2 linked regions of the Wigglesworthia glossinidia endosymbiont of Glossina morsitans morsitans (Yale colony) genome follow. The protein of the gene in region 2 interacts with the protein of the main gene of each other region in a pairwise test. Links are inferred from orthologs where the notes say so. Each region holds a gene or a part of one and is shown on either strand. Other genes may lie near its edges.

Region 1 (11,195 bases), 210 kb from region 2 along the record:
ATTTTTTTTACAAGTAATTTAAATGTAATTTTTTCTTCTACAAAATTTGCTTGTTGCATAATAATTTCCAAAATTGCATTTTCTGATGCGATATCGATAGATTTTTGGATAAATTTTTTATTTTTTTTATATTTTTTCCAATTTTTCTCGGGTATTTTATTAATCTTCAAAAGATTATGCATGATATTTGTTAGATCATTTTGATTTATCTGTATTTTATTTAAATGCAAAATTTTCTGAAAAATAATTCTAGATTGTATTTGATATGTTAAACGATCAATTAATTTCTTATTTAAAAATGGCGAAAAATCTAACTTAGAAAATTTATTTAAATTATTTTTATATGTAGATTCTAAAAATATTTTTATTTCTTCATGTACTAATTGTACTGGAATTTTAATATAATTATCATTTAATATTTGATTAATTAATTGATATTTGATGTATATATGCACAAAATATTTTAATTGCATATTAATGCTTTTACATAATTCATTTTTCATTTTTTCTGGAGATTTAAAATTAATTAAGTTAATTTTTTCAAAAAATTTAGAATCCAATTTTGGTAATATTTTTTTTTCAACTTTTATAATATTTATTAAAAAATCAAGAATCATGTTATGATAACTGTTTTTTTCTAAATTTATGATTTTATAATTTAAAGAAAAAATAAAATATGTTTTTGATTTTTTTCCTATAATTTTTTTTTCAAGTTCGGTAGAAATTGTATTATTCCCTATAATAAAAGTTAAAAGCCGAATTTCTTCTTGAAAAATTTTATATTTTTGAATTGGTTTAATATTAATAGTTACACGATCATATTTTTCGATTTTTAATGTACTTGTTATCCAGCTTGCATGTTCTGAACGTAATTTATTAATTGTAAAGTTTACATCTTCAGGATTCACTGAAACTAATGGTTTATTAATTGTTATATGTGAAATATTTTTTATATTTATTTTTGGATAAATTTCAAAATTTATACGACAAATGCAACCATTTTTTTCCTGAAAATTTTTAATAACACAATTTAGTTTGCCTATTGGTTGAATATCATGTTCGTTAATAAATTTTAAAAATTTTTTGTTTATTAAATCGTTTAATACTTTTTTTCGTATATATGGTTCATATCTATTTTTTAAAATAGTTTTGGGTATTTTACCTTTTCGAAAACCATCTATACAAGCTGTTTTTCGCATTTTATCAAGCGCTTTTGAAACTTCTTTTTCAATAAGATTACATGAAATAAACATTTCTACTGTATGCTTAATATCTGAAATTTTTTGCATAGAAACTTTCATATTATTCCTCTAGATATTATTTTTTTTAAATTTTTTAAAAAAATTTCTGTATTTATTTTGATAAATTTAAAATGTATAAGTCTTAATTAGAATTAAAATTTATAAAATAAATTAAGCATACTTCAAAATGTTATTTTCTAAAAAATGTTAAATTAAAATGAGAATTACTTAATTTAAATTATAACAGATAGGCGTACTAGAAATGCATCGATTATTAATTTTCCATTCCACATCACAATAAGTATGCAAAGAAAGAGCGTGTATATCGTGGCGAAGTTCTCTTGATAAAATTTGATAAATTAATTGATGTCTGATTAATTGCGATTTATTTTTAAATTTTTTGCATACTATAGTGATGCTGAAATGAGTGTATGCATTTTTTGAATTTTTGTGTTTATAACTTTCGTTCTGAATATATAAAAAAGTAGGTGATAATATTGCATTAAGTTTTTTTTTTATTATTTTTTTCATAATATATATTACCTTTATAAATTAATTCATATATAAAATGTAAATTTAATTAATTTGAAACGAATTAATTTAAAAAATTTTATATTTAATTAGTTTTTTACAAAAAAATATGAAATTTGCATATTTTATTAAAATTGTTAGTTGCTGTTTATTCAAAATAATTCTTAATTAATTATATTATTAAAATTTTAAAATGTTAAATTTTTTTTTCCAATTTCAAACTAAAAATTATCCAAACTAATATCATAATACTTAAAAATAAAAAAACTAAAAATGCATTTTTATTGGAAAATAATAAACCTCCTATTATACCGCCAAAAGCTACCCCACAAAATTGACTTGTAGTATATATTCCCATCGCTGTCCCTTTATATTTAGAAGGAGCCTGCTTTCCTATATATGTAGGTAGCATTATTTCTAATGCACTAAATCCTAAAAAAAACATTGGTATACCTAAATAAGCAAAATAGATATTTTTACTACATAATAATAATGTTATTTCAGATATAAACAGTATAATTATAAAAAAATATAGTACTTGTTTTATTTTATTTTGTATTTTTTTTACATAACGCGAAAAAACTAATATTAAAAAAAATGTTGAGCATAATAAAGAAAAAAAATATATTTTCCAATGATCTATCTCACTATATCCCATTTTTTTAATTAAAAACGGAAATACTATAAAATTAGAAATTAAAATTGTATGAAGAAAAAAAATACAAAAAATTAAATAAACAATTAATTTGTTATTTAAAATATTTTTCATAGCATTTATAAATATTTTAGTATCATGATTTTTTTTCAATTTTTGATGATGTGGTACTATAAATAAAATCAAAAACATACTAATTACTGCAAGTAATGCAGTAATCCAAAATATGCTGCGAATTCCATAATATGTAGCTAAAATAGGACCAATAATGATAGATACTGCAAAAGTTATTCCAAAAACTAAACCGATAAAAGCCATTGCTTTGATTCTATTTTTTTCACAAATTAAATCAGTTAATAAAGCCATAACAACTGATGAAATTGCTCCAGATCCTTGCATAGCGCGTCCTAATATAACACCCCAAATATTGTTAGATACACCACTAATAATGCTTCCAAAAACTATTAATATTAATCCGACTAATATTAATGTATGCCTGCCATATTTATCTGATAACAATCCGAATGGGATTTGAAAAATTGATTGTGTTATTCCATAAATTCCAATAGCAAGGCCTATTAAAGAAGTCGTAGCTCCTTGAAATATCATTCCATGATTACTTAAAACAGGTAAAATCATAAATATACCAAACATACGACATGCAAATATTATACCTAAACTCAATATGGATCTTAGTTCTATACTATTCATATTTTCCTAATAATGTGTAAATAATATAAGTATGCAATAATTTTTGTTACAAATATTAATATAAGCAAATTTCATATAATAGTTTTAACAATTTTTGTAAGTATATAGACAATTCTCTTTTATATATTCAAAAAAAAATTAATTGAATTATTTTTACATATATTAAATTTATATTTATTTAAATGAATTAGCAATAATTATAAAATTGTTAAAAAAAATTTTCTGCAAATTTTAACATACGTATTAATGGTTTTAACGCTTTTTTTTGTAAGTTTTTTGGTACATGAATTTCATGCTTTTTTGTATCATGAGTCAAACTATTAATAATTTTTTTTAACGTATTCATCTTCATCCAAGGACACATGCCACAATTTAAACATGTCATGCCAACTTCAGAAGTTGGAGCTTCTAACAAAATTTTATCCGGACAAGCTTTTTGCATTTTAAACAAAATTCCACGATCAGTAGCAATTATAATTTGTTTTTGAGAAATTGATTGAGCAGATTTAATCAATTCACTGGTAGAACCTATAAAATCTGCAAGTGCTAGTACATTTTCTGGAGATTCTGGATGCGCTAATACTGCAGCTTGAGGATATATTTTTTTCATATTGTATAGTGAATGCGCTTTAAATTCATCATGTACGATACATGTACCGTGCCAACTTAAAATATCTGCTCCAGTTTTTTTTTGAATATAATGACCTAAGTGTTTATCAGGAGCCCAGATAATTTTTTTACCTAAACTATCTAAATAGTCAATAAGTTTAATTGCAATACTTGATGTTACTACCCAATGTGCACGTGCTTTAATAGCTGCAGATGTATTTGCATATACTACTACTGTGCGTTCTGGATGTTGATCACAAAATTTGCTGAATTCTATTTCCGGACAGCTCAAATCTAATGAACATTCAGCTTTTAATGTAGGCATTAGAACTATTTTTTCCGGATTTAAAATTTTAGCAGTTTCACCCATAAAACGTACACCAGCTACTAATAGTGTTTTCGCTGTATGATGTTGACCAAATTTAGCCATTTCTAAAGAATCTGCTACTTTACCTCCAGTAGAATCTGCCAATTCTTGAATTTCAGGGCTAGTGTAATAATGTGCGACTATAACTGCATTTTTTAATTTCAATAAATGAGATATATGCTTAAATAAATCAGCTTGTATATATTTTTTTTTTAATATAGATTGTTGTGATACAGCTATATGATCAATATTGTTTTTTTGATTCATTTGTATTCCTTAATAATATGAGAAATAAAAGTATTGCATTTATTCATTTAAATAACATTTTATACATACTAATATGAATTTAAAAGAAATTAAAATATTTAATATAACTAAATTATTTACATTAAAAAATATATTATTTAAACTAAAACTAATATATAATACAAGTAAAAGTTATTTAATACAATATATTCATGTTTGCAGTAAAAAATATCTAAAATGATATTGTACTTTTAGTATCTACATTTATTATTTTTAATAAATTTTTTAAAATTTTATAGATAATTAAAACTTAATTTAGTTTTCATTATATATTTGCTTTAAAAGCTTAATTTTCTTATAAAAGAAAACTCATATATAAATTATATAAAAATATTTTGCATAAAAAATTATATGTAATATAAAATATAAAAAATTTTATTTTTAAAAAAAAATTAAATATACTTTTTATATATGGTGCAATTAAAAAAAATAAAAAAAATATCGATTGTTATTCCAGTTTATAACGAACAAGAAAACCTTTCTATATTAATTCGACGCACTATATATGTATGCTCTAAATTACATATAAAATACGAAATCATGATTATAGATGATGGAAGTTATGATCAATCTCCTAATATTTTAGAAGCTGAAGCATCTAAACCTAACAGTTCAATTATAGCAATTTTTTTAAATAAAAATTATGGACAACACGCTGCAATTATGGCAGGATTTGCACATTCTAAAGGAGATTTAATAATTACTTTAGATGCAGATTTACAAAATCCACCAGAAGAAATTCCAAAGCTACTTTATGCAGCTCAAAAAGGATACGACGTGATAGGTACATTTCGTGTAAATCGTCAAGATAATTTATTTCGAAAAATTAGTTCAAAAATAGTTAATATTGCAATTCAAAAAATTTTAGGTAATAATATGACTGATTACGGATGCATGTTACGTGCATATCAAAAACATATTATAGATGCAATAATAAAATACAATTCCCACAATATTTTTATTCCAATTATAGCAAATATGTTTGCTAATAAAGTTATTGAAATACCAGTCTCGCATTTTAAAAGAAAGTTCGGATATTCTAAATATAATTATATTAAATTAATTAAATTAATATATAACTTATGCTTTTGTTTATTTATAAATATAATAAAAAAAGCAAAAATTCTTAAACAAATTTCACTTAAAATATTATATTGCGTTGTATTTTTGCTAATCTGTTTATATTTCTTTTTAGTAAGCACTAGGTTTTACATAAATATATTTTTAATAAATTTTCTACTGTTTATTGGAATAAAAAAAATTTTCATTAAAATATATAACAAAATTTACTTACGTCCCATTTATATTATAAGTCGTATTATTAAAAATGATATATCAAACACACGAGAAAAAAAATGAAAGCAATTATATTTGCTTATCATGATATTGGATGCATCGGTTTACTTTCTTTAATAAAATCGGGATATAAAATTTTAAGCGTAATTACTCATAATGATCAAAAAAATGAAAAAATATTTTTTAGTTCCGTAAAAAGTATTGCCTTAAAAAAAAATATCCCCGTATTCACATCTGAAACTATTAACAGTTTTATTTGGATCGAATATTTTAAAAAACTTGAGCCAGATGTTATTTTTTCTTTTTATTACCGTAATATATTATGTTCAGAAATTTTAAAAATACCAAAATTTGGATCATTTAATTTGCACGGTTCTCTTTTGCCAAAATATCGCGGCTGCTGTCCGTTAAATTGGTCTATAATACGTGGAGAATATCAAACCGGAGTGACACTTCATCGTATGACTACAAAAATTGATCATGGACCTATCATATCACAAGTCAAAATTAATATTAATAAACTAGACAACGCAATTTCTTTACATAAAAAAATATGTTATGCTGCTTATAATATGCTGAATAAAATAGCTCCTGTAATTCTAAAAAAAAATTTTTGTGAAACACCTCAAAATTGCCATAATACTAGTTATTTTGGAAAAAGATCACCCGAAGATGGTCTCATTGATTGGAACCAATCAGCAAAAAAAATATATAATTTAATCAGAGGATTAACAAAACCTTGGCCCGGTGCTTTTAGCTATCTCAACAACAAAAAAATAATTTTTTGGAAATCAAAAATAATAAAAAAAAAGTACGATATCGATCCTGGATTAATAATAAAAATTAACCCGCTTATTATATCTTGCAAAATTCAAGCATTAAATATTATTTCTGCACAATATACAAAACATACATTTAATAATAAAACTAACATATACCATTTATCTATGATTAAGAATAAAAAATACGTTATATATCCGAATTCAACATCAAAACCAATATTAAAAAAAATCTTAATTTTAGGTATTAATGGATTTATTGGATATCATATTACAAAGCGTTTGTTAAAAAGTAACAGTTACAAAATATACGGTTTAGATTTAAAAAAAAATTTAATTGAAAAATTTATAAATAATTCAAAAATAAAGTTTTTACAAAAAAACATAAAATCTTGTTCTCACTGGGTTAAAGAAAAAGTTAAAAAATGCGATATTATTTTGCCTTTAATAGCTATTGCAAGACCCATGCAATATGTTCAAGAACCCATAAAAACTTTCGAATTAGATTTTGAAGAAAATTTAAAAATTATACGTTACTGCGTTAAATATAAAAAAAGATTAATTTTTCCTTCGACTTCCGAAGTATATGGAATGTGTACAGACAAAGAATTTCATGAAACTAATTCAAATTTTGTTACAGGATCTGTACGAAATCAAAGATGGATTTATGCATCATCTAAACAATTACTAGATCGCATTATTTGGGCTTATGGAAAATCAAATAATTTACTTTTTACAATTTTTAGACCATTTAATTGGGTAGGATCTAGACTAGATGATTTTAAAATTGCTCAAATGAATCATGCAAGAGTTATCACTCAAATGATATTTAACATAGCTCACGGGTTACCGATTAATCTGGTTAACTGCGGAAAACAAAAACGTTGTTTTACAGATATTTATGACGGTATAGAAGCATTATTTAGGATAATAGAAAATAAAAAAAATAATTGTAATCAAGAGATTATTAATATCGGAAATCCAAAAAACGAGTATTCTATTTTAGAATTAGCAAAAATTGTTGTACATACTTTTCAAAAATTCACATCAAGCAATACTTTTCCTAAATTTTCTGGATTTAGAAACTTAAGAGGTGACGAATATTATGGTTTTGGCTATCAAGATATAGAATATCGAAAGCCAAATATTGGTATTGCTCAAAAATTATTAGATTGGAAACCTAAAATTCAAATTAATAATACTATCAATTATATGATAAAATTTTTCTTACAATTATAAAAGGTTTTTATTTTGAATAATTTAAAAAAAGTTGGTTTACGTATTGATGTAGATACATTAAGAGGCACGAAGTATGGGGTATTAAATTTATTAGAAATATTAAACAATTATCAAATTAAAGCTACTTTTTTTTTTACTGTTGGGCCAGATAACATGGGACGTCATTTCTGGAGATTATTTAAACCAAAATTTTTAATTAAAATGTTACGCATTAATCCTATTAAAACATATGGATGGAGTATTTTGCGTTGTGGCTTAATAGGAAAAAGCAAAAAAATAGGAGATGCCTGTAAAAACCACATTATTCTTGCTGCTCGTAAACATGAAATTGGACTACATGCATGGGATCATTTTGAATGGCAAAATTCTATTGATACTTGGAGGAAAGAAAATATTATTAATCAAATTACATTAGGTAAAAAATTTTTAGAATCAATAATAAATTCGCCTATTTTATGTTTTGCTGCTCCAGGTTGGAGAACAAGTGATTCCGCGTTGCAAGTGCAAAAAAAATTTAACTTTTCTTACAACAGTGATGTCAGAGGAATAAAACCATTTTTTCCATTACTTTCTGATAAAAGCTGTGGAAATTTGCAAATTCCAGTAACTTTACCAACTTTTGATGAAGTAATTAATAATCATACTACTTTAAAAAAGTATAACAACTTTATTATTAATCAAATGAAAAAACAATCTGATTATTCTGTTTATACTATTCATGCTGAAATAGAAGGTATTAAATATTTAAAAGAATTTAAAGAACTATTATATCTTGCTAAAAATGAAGGCATTCAATTTTGTAGATTAAATCAATTAATAGAAAAAAATCATGCAAATTTTCCGATATGTAAATTAATACGTAAAAAAATATCCGGTAGAGAAGGCTGGATTATGCATCAAAATGTATAACATGCACATAAAAAAAAATAAAACACAAAAAATAATAATTATTTTAATTTTTTTTTATTACTTAATTCCATTAAATTATCGTGATTTGTGGCAACCCGACGAAACTAGATATGCCGAAATTAGCAGAGAAATGTTAGAAAAGCATAATTGGAGTATTCCGCATTTATTAGATGTACGTTATTTTGAAAAACCAATTTTTGGTTATTGGGTGAACAATATTAGTCAATTAATTTTTGGAAAAAATAATTTCTCTGTACGATTCGGATCAACTTTTTTTACAATTTTATCTGCTATCTTTTTATTTTATTTTGTTCAATCTTTATGGAATAATAAAAATATATCTTATAATGCAGTAATAATATTTTTGTCTAATTTATTAGTATACATTATAGGAACATACTCTGTATTAGATGCAATTTTATCTTTTTGGATTAATGTATCTATGATATTTTTTTGGATGGCAATAAAATCTTCAGTAAAAAAAAATCGTATTTTTTATTATTTAATATTTGGAATATCCTGCGGAACAGGATTGATCACAAAAGGATTTATTGCATTAGTAATTCCATTTTTAAGTATTGTAATATGGTTAAAATTTAATCCAAAGTATACAAAAACAATTTTGATCCACAGCTTCATTCCATTAATATCTTCTATATTAATTTCGTTTCCATGGATATATAATATTCTTTCTAAAGAACAAGATTATGCTAGATATTTTATTTTTATCGAGCATATTCAAAGATTTTTAGGAGACAATGCGCAACATAAATTTCCGATATGGTACTATGTTCCAGTTTTAATTATTGGTATTTTTCCTTGGTTTGGACTTCTTTTTAAATCGTTGTATAGATCATGGATTTCAAGAAAATTTGATAAAATCAGTTTTTATTTATTAGTTTGGATTATAGTACAATTTTTATTTTTCAGCTTTTCTAAAGGCAAATTGCCAACTTATATTTTACCTTGCTTTTTTCCTATATCAATTTTAATTGCTAAAAATATTTTTTCTACTAAATTAAAAAATAACTTAATTCTATTAAAAATAAACTCTACAACAAACATTATTTTTGGTTGCATGATATTATTTTCAATTAGTATTATATATTGTATACCTAAAATTTATCCATATTCATTGTACTCTTATCAAGAATACAAAAAATTTATATTATTTGTAGTTAGTATTTTAATTTGGATCTCAATAAATGTTTGGGTAAAATTATTTGCAATAAAAATTTGGCAATGGACTGCAATGAGTATTTTTGGAATTGCTATTTTATTTGGATTCTATGTACCTGAACGAATTGTTTATTCTAAACAGCCGCAAGTTTTTTTAAACGAAATAAAAGATGATTTAAAAAAATCAGAATTAATTATTGCAAACAATATTGGTGTAGCAACTACAATTGCATGGGAAATGAATCGCAGTGATATTATGATTATTGATAACAAAGGTGAATTAGAATATGGATTAAGTTATTTAAACGAATTAAATAATAAATTTGTAACCAAAAAAAATTTTAAAAATTGGTTAAATAAAAATAAAAATAAATCTGTTGCATTAATATTTTTAATATCATCAAAAAGTTCGTTAAATGAATTAACACCATATCTCCCTGTTCCACAGTATACGGTAGAACACGGCAGATTTATATTATTCAAATATTAAATTTAGTTACTTATTTTTTTTAACAAAAATTAAGCAGTATTAAAAATCTTAGTTTTTGTCCAAAAATTTATTTTTTTTCTGACAGTGTTTACCCCATCTTGATTCAAAGAAGAAAAAGTACTTAAAAAAAATTCTGAAAAAATTTCGTGTTTGCGTAAATTAAAAAAATTTTGAACTTGTAATAATTTAAATTGACGATAACTTGTAGAAACTTTATCGGATTTACTTAATAAAAACAAAATAGGAATTTTTTTTTTAAAATTAAATGAATTATTTTTTCGTCAAAATCTAATATAGAACGCCTGATATCTTCTAAAAAAATTAAAATTTTTAATGATTGACGCAATCTAAAATATTGTTTTATTAAACATGCAATGTTTAATTTATTTTTTTTTGATACATTAGCATACCCGAATCCTGGAAGATCAATAATTCTTAATTTGTTATTTAATTTAAATACATTTAAAAACATTGTTTTTCCTGGTATTTTACTGCTTTTAGACAATTTATTATTTTTAAATAAAATATTTAATGCTTTTGATTTTCCAGCATTAGAACGTCCAAAAATAGCAATTTCACATCCGTTGTCTTGTGGAAGATCAGAAATGTTATTTGCACTTAATAAAAATTTAATATAAAAATAAGCATTCATGTTATTTAGAAAAATTATATTGATATAAAAATGTTTATCTTTAAGATTGATTAATTTTAATTTAAATTAAACAATTCAATTCATGTTTTGCATCCAACTATTTAAAATAATAGCGGCAGATTGCGAATTTATGAGTTTTTTTTTCAATCCTCGATATCCTTGAACATTAAATAGTATAGATTTTGCTTCTATTGTAGTAAGACGTTCGTCTTGCATATTGACTGGTATGAT
Region 2 (3,961 bases):
TTGGTTCTGCAAATTTAGTTAACTTAATTCTTTTAGCTCTCCTATCATTTGCACACGTATGGCGTGTAATAAGTTTTTTTTCTTCTAACTGATCTAAAGTCCTTACTAGTGACGGTTGCTCAATCCCGATTGCTTTTGCCAATTGAATTTGAGATTGTTCAGGTGGTAATTGGCAAATATTATGTAAAGTTATCCAGTGTGTTTGTGTAAGCTCTAATGGTTTTAAGCGATGATCAATTAAGGCACGCCATATTCTTACTAAACGCGCTAAATCAGATCCTAATGGTGATTCCAATTTGCTCTCCTTATCTAAACAGATATTAAATAATTTTATATTTTATTAATATATTTAGTAATTCAAAAAATATTATTTATTTTAAATAAATACAATTATACATATTTTTAAAAAACATATACAATGTTTATATTTGTTATTTTAATATTTTATATGACATTAATTGTATTAAAAAATTTATTTATATTCTATAAATTATTAATAAATAATTATTATGTTATAATTAGAATAATTTTGATGTATATTTGTTTTTTTCAAGAAATATTTACAATATAATCAAAATGTTATAACTTACAATTAATAAATTTATTAAATTATTGATAGTTAATTAAAATCAATCATAATATAAAAGTCAATAATATTTTGATGCGAATGAGTTTAAATTCATTTTTTATTATATAATGTATTGAAACATTTTTAATAAAAGAATTACTTTTATTATAATTTTAAATTTTTATTATGCTTCAAAAAAATCAAAAAAATACCCTGCATAAACGTTTTAGAGGATTTTATCCAGTAGTAATTGATGTAGAAACTGCAGGATTTAATTCTGAAAAAGATGCTTTATTAGAAATTGCAATAATTACGTTTAAAATGGATCATAATGGATGGTTAATCATAGATCGTAAATTACATTTTCATATTATTCCGTTTCCTGGTTTAAACATTGAAAAAACAGCACTGGCATTTAATAAAATTGATCCTTATAATCCTTTAAGAACTGCAATAAAAGAAATTGAAGCGCTGAAAAAAATTTTTTATACTGTGCATCAAGGTATTAATTTGCAATCTTGTACTAAAGCAATCGTAGTTGCACACAACGCAGCTTTTGACCATAGTTTTCTGATGGCAGCTATTAAACGATCATCATTAAAATACAATCCGTTTCATCTTTTTTCAACTTTTGATACAGCAACATTAAGTGGATTAGCGCTTGGACAAACAGTTTTGGCTAAAGCATGTATAGCGGCCGGAATTAAATTTGATACTAACTCCGCACATTCGGCATTGTATGATACAGAAAGAACTGCTAAATTATTTTGTGAAATCGTGAATCGATGGAAGCGCTTAGGCGGATGGCCAGTTAATCAGAATAAAAGAATTAAATATAAATAATGATAATTTAAAAGTATCTTTTATTCGTTAGGAGTTGCCGACTTTAATGCATTACTAATTAGTGGTATTAATTCCCCGTTTTTATGCATTTGTGTTACTATATCGCATCCTCCAATTAAATTACCATTAATCCATAATTGAGGAAAAGTTGGCCAGTTAGCGAACTCAGGTAATTTCAAACGAATATCTGGATTTTCAAGAACATCTATATATGCAAATCTAAATCCTGAATTACATAATATTTGTGATATTTGCGCAGAAAATCCACACTTAGGATGTTCCGGAGAACCTTTCATATATAAAATAATTAAGTTTTTTTTTATTTGTTCCTTAATTTTTTTTATTGTATTATCCATATAATTTTCCAAAAAAAAATATTGCATATAAATTTTAACGTCATACTTACTTGCATGCATTAATTAAATTTTTTACTGATTATTTTTTCTGTTGTATCAACAATCGCTTGTATGTTTAAATCTATTTCGATATTTAATAAATCTCCGACTATTTTAGTATTTAAAGTTGTTTTAGAAATTGTTTCGGGAATTAAATGTACATAAAAGCCGTTATTAAACATTTTTGAAATAGTTAGACTAATTCCTTCAATTCCAATATATCCTTTATAAAAAAAATATTTCATTAACTTTTTATTTAAAACTTCAACGCATATAGTTTTTGAATTTGAATCAACATTAACTTTTGATATTTTTCCGCAGCATGTAACATGACCGGACATAACATGCCCGCCTATTGGTTGACAAAGCGTAGTTGATTTTTCTAGGTTAATACGATCGCCAACTTTTATGTTAGAAAAGTTTGTAATTTTAATTGTTTCTTGTATTAAATCAAAAGTTATATGTTCGTTTTCAATTTTAGTTATTGTTAAACAGCATCCGTTGTTAGATATAGAATCTCCTATTGATAAATTTGATAAAAGATTTTTCGGGAAAAGTACGCTATAAGTAAATAAGTTATTGCTTTTTTTTAAAAAAGTGACAGTCCCTATACCTTGTATAATTCCTGTAAACATGAAATTCTTTGTTAAATATTAATAAATTTGTTCTATCGAGTATAGACTATATTTTATGTACTTACAATAAAAAATATCTTTTAAATTTTACAAATTTATAATCAATTTGATGTATATAAATTTTTTTATTTTACGTCTGAGTGGATTTGAACCACTGACCTCCACCATGTCAAGGTGGCACTCTAACCATGCTGAGCTACAGACGTAAAAAAGTGCTTTTTATAATTCAACGAGTTTAATTTTAACATACTTAAAGTTATTTAAATAAAAAATTTTTTATAAGTTTTAATATGTATTTAAATATTCATGAGATATAAAAATGTTCTGAAAAAAATTAAGATTTAGTATATTATAATTTTGTTAGTTTTTTTAAAATAAAAAATATGAAAAATCAAAAATTTTCTTTATATAAAAAGTCTGGAGTTAATATTGAATCAGCTCATATTTTAATGAATAAAATAAAATCTATAGCGATTACCACATATTCTCCAGAAGTAATGAATAGCATTGGAGGATTTGCCGCATTATGTGCGGTTCCCAAAATATATAATCAACCAATATTAGTTTTAAGTACGGATGGAGTTGGAACAAAGTTACGTTTTGCAATTGATACTAATATGCATAAAAATATCGGTATAGATCTCGTAGCAATGTGCGTAAATGATATCCTTACACAAGGAGCAAAACCTATCTTTTTTTTAGATTATTATGCCACTGGAAAACTAGATATAAAAATATCTTTGCAGATTATTGAAGGAATTATAGAAGGATGTAAAATTTCTCAATGTGCGTTAGTCGGCGGAGAAACTTCAGAAATGCCAGGAATATATAAGAAAAAAGATTATGATTTGTCGGGATTTTGTGTTGGAATAGCAAATCAGTCAAATTTAATTGATACTGATAAAGTTAGAATTGGAGATTCAATTTTAGCACTAGCTTCTAATGGATTACACTCTAACGGATATTCTCTAATAAGAAAAATTATATTACAAAAAAAAATTGATTACAATCAATACATTTTAGATCAACAAAAATTAATTGATTATTTATTAATTCCTACTCGTATTTACGTAAAATCCATATTAAATTTAATGCAAAAAATTAATATACATGCTATTGCCCATATTACAGGAGGCGGATTAATTGAAAATATTACAAGAATTTTACCAGAAACAACATGTGCTTTAATTCAAGAAAAAACTTGGAAGTGGCCAATTATTTTTAAATGGCTAAGTAATATTGCTAGTATTCAAAAGTTAGAAATGTATAATATTTTTAATTGTGGAATTGGAATGATTATTATTGTTTCTGAAAAGAATGCTACAAAATCACTGCAAATACTAAAAGAAAATGGAGAAAAAGCATGGAAAGTTGGAAAAATTATACCTAGAAAATTACATAAAACATCTATATTTTTTGAAAATTTTTCTATTTAAAATAGCTATTAAATAATTATAAAAAATTATATTTCATCGAATTTTATTAAAAAATAATTATATATTCTGTATACTGTACAGTCA

The links.
Region 1: the proteins of grxD (region 2) and WIGMOR_RS03150 interact in binary tests that used the Escherichia coli proteins (3 or more experiments, as listed by UniProt). The link is inferred for Wigglesworthia glossinidia endosymbiont of Glossina morsitans morsitans (Yale colony) from one-to-one orthologs.

What each region holds. Positions count from the first base shown.
Region 1 is NC_016893.1:646,524-657,718, reverse strand. Bases 122-2,905 are described here. They hold WIGMOR_RS03150 (BolA family protein), read right to left. Parts: upstream 1,773-2,905; coding sequence 1,470-1,772; downstream 122-1,469. Other genes in these bases: WIGMOR_RS03145 (MFS transporter), read right to left, coding at 1,969-2,905; tig (trigger factor), read right to left, coding at 122-1,301. Also shown: more of tig, read right to left, coding at 1-121; more of WIGMOR_RS03145, read right to left, coding at 2,906-3,138; quinolinate synthase NadA, read right to left, coding at 3,347-4,381; WIGMOR_RS03135 (glycosyltransferase), read left to right, coding at 4,832-5,779; bifunctional UDP-4-amino-4-deoxy-L-arabinose formyltransferase/UDP-glucuronic acid oxidase ArnA, read left to right, coding at 5,776-7,734; arnD (4-deoxy-4-formamido-L-arabinose-phosphoundecaprenol deformylase), read left to right, coding at 7,747-8,643; arnT (lipid IV(A) 4-amino-4-deoxy-L-arabinosyltransferase), read left to right, coding at 8,645-10,312; WIGMOR_RS03115 (P-loop NTPase family protein), read right to left, coding at 10,342-10,551; yihA (ribosome biogenesis GTP-binding protein YihA/YsxC), read right to left, coding at 10,539-10,964; Holliday junction resolvase RuvX, read right to left, coding at 11,040-11,195. UniProt on the Escherichia coli protein: Transcriptional regulator that plays an important role in general stress response. Has many effects on cell morphology, cell growth and cell division. Acts by regulating the transcription of many genes, including dacA (PBP-5), dacC (PBP-6), ampC and mreB.
Region 2 is NC_016893.1:444,443-448,403, forward strand. The notes cover bases 100-2,820. They hold grxD (Grx4 family monothiol glutaredoxin), read right to left. Parts: upstream 1,768-2,820; coding sequence 1,432-1,767; downstream 100-1,431. Other genes in these bases: slyA (transcriptional regulator SlyA), read right to left, coding at 100-295; rnt (ribonuclease T), read left to right, coding at 755-1,411; WIGMOR_RS02180 (riboflavin synthase), read right to left, coding at 1,827-2,441. In the rest of the region: more of slyA, read right to left, coding at 1-99; purM (phosphoribosylformylglycinamidine cyclo-ligase), read left to right, coding at 2,825-3,877. UniProt on the Escherichia coli protein: Monothiol glutaredoxin involved in the biogenesis of iron-sulfur clusters.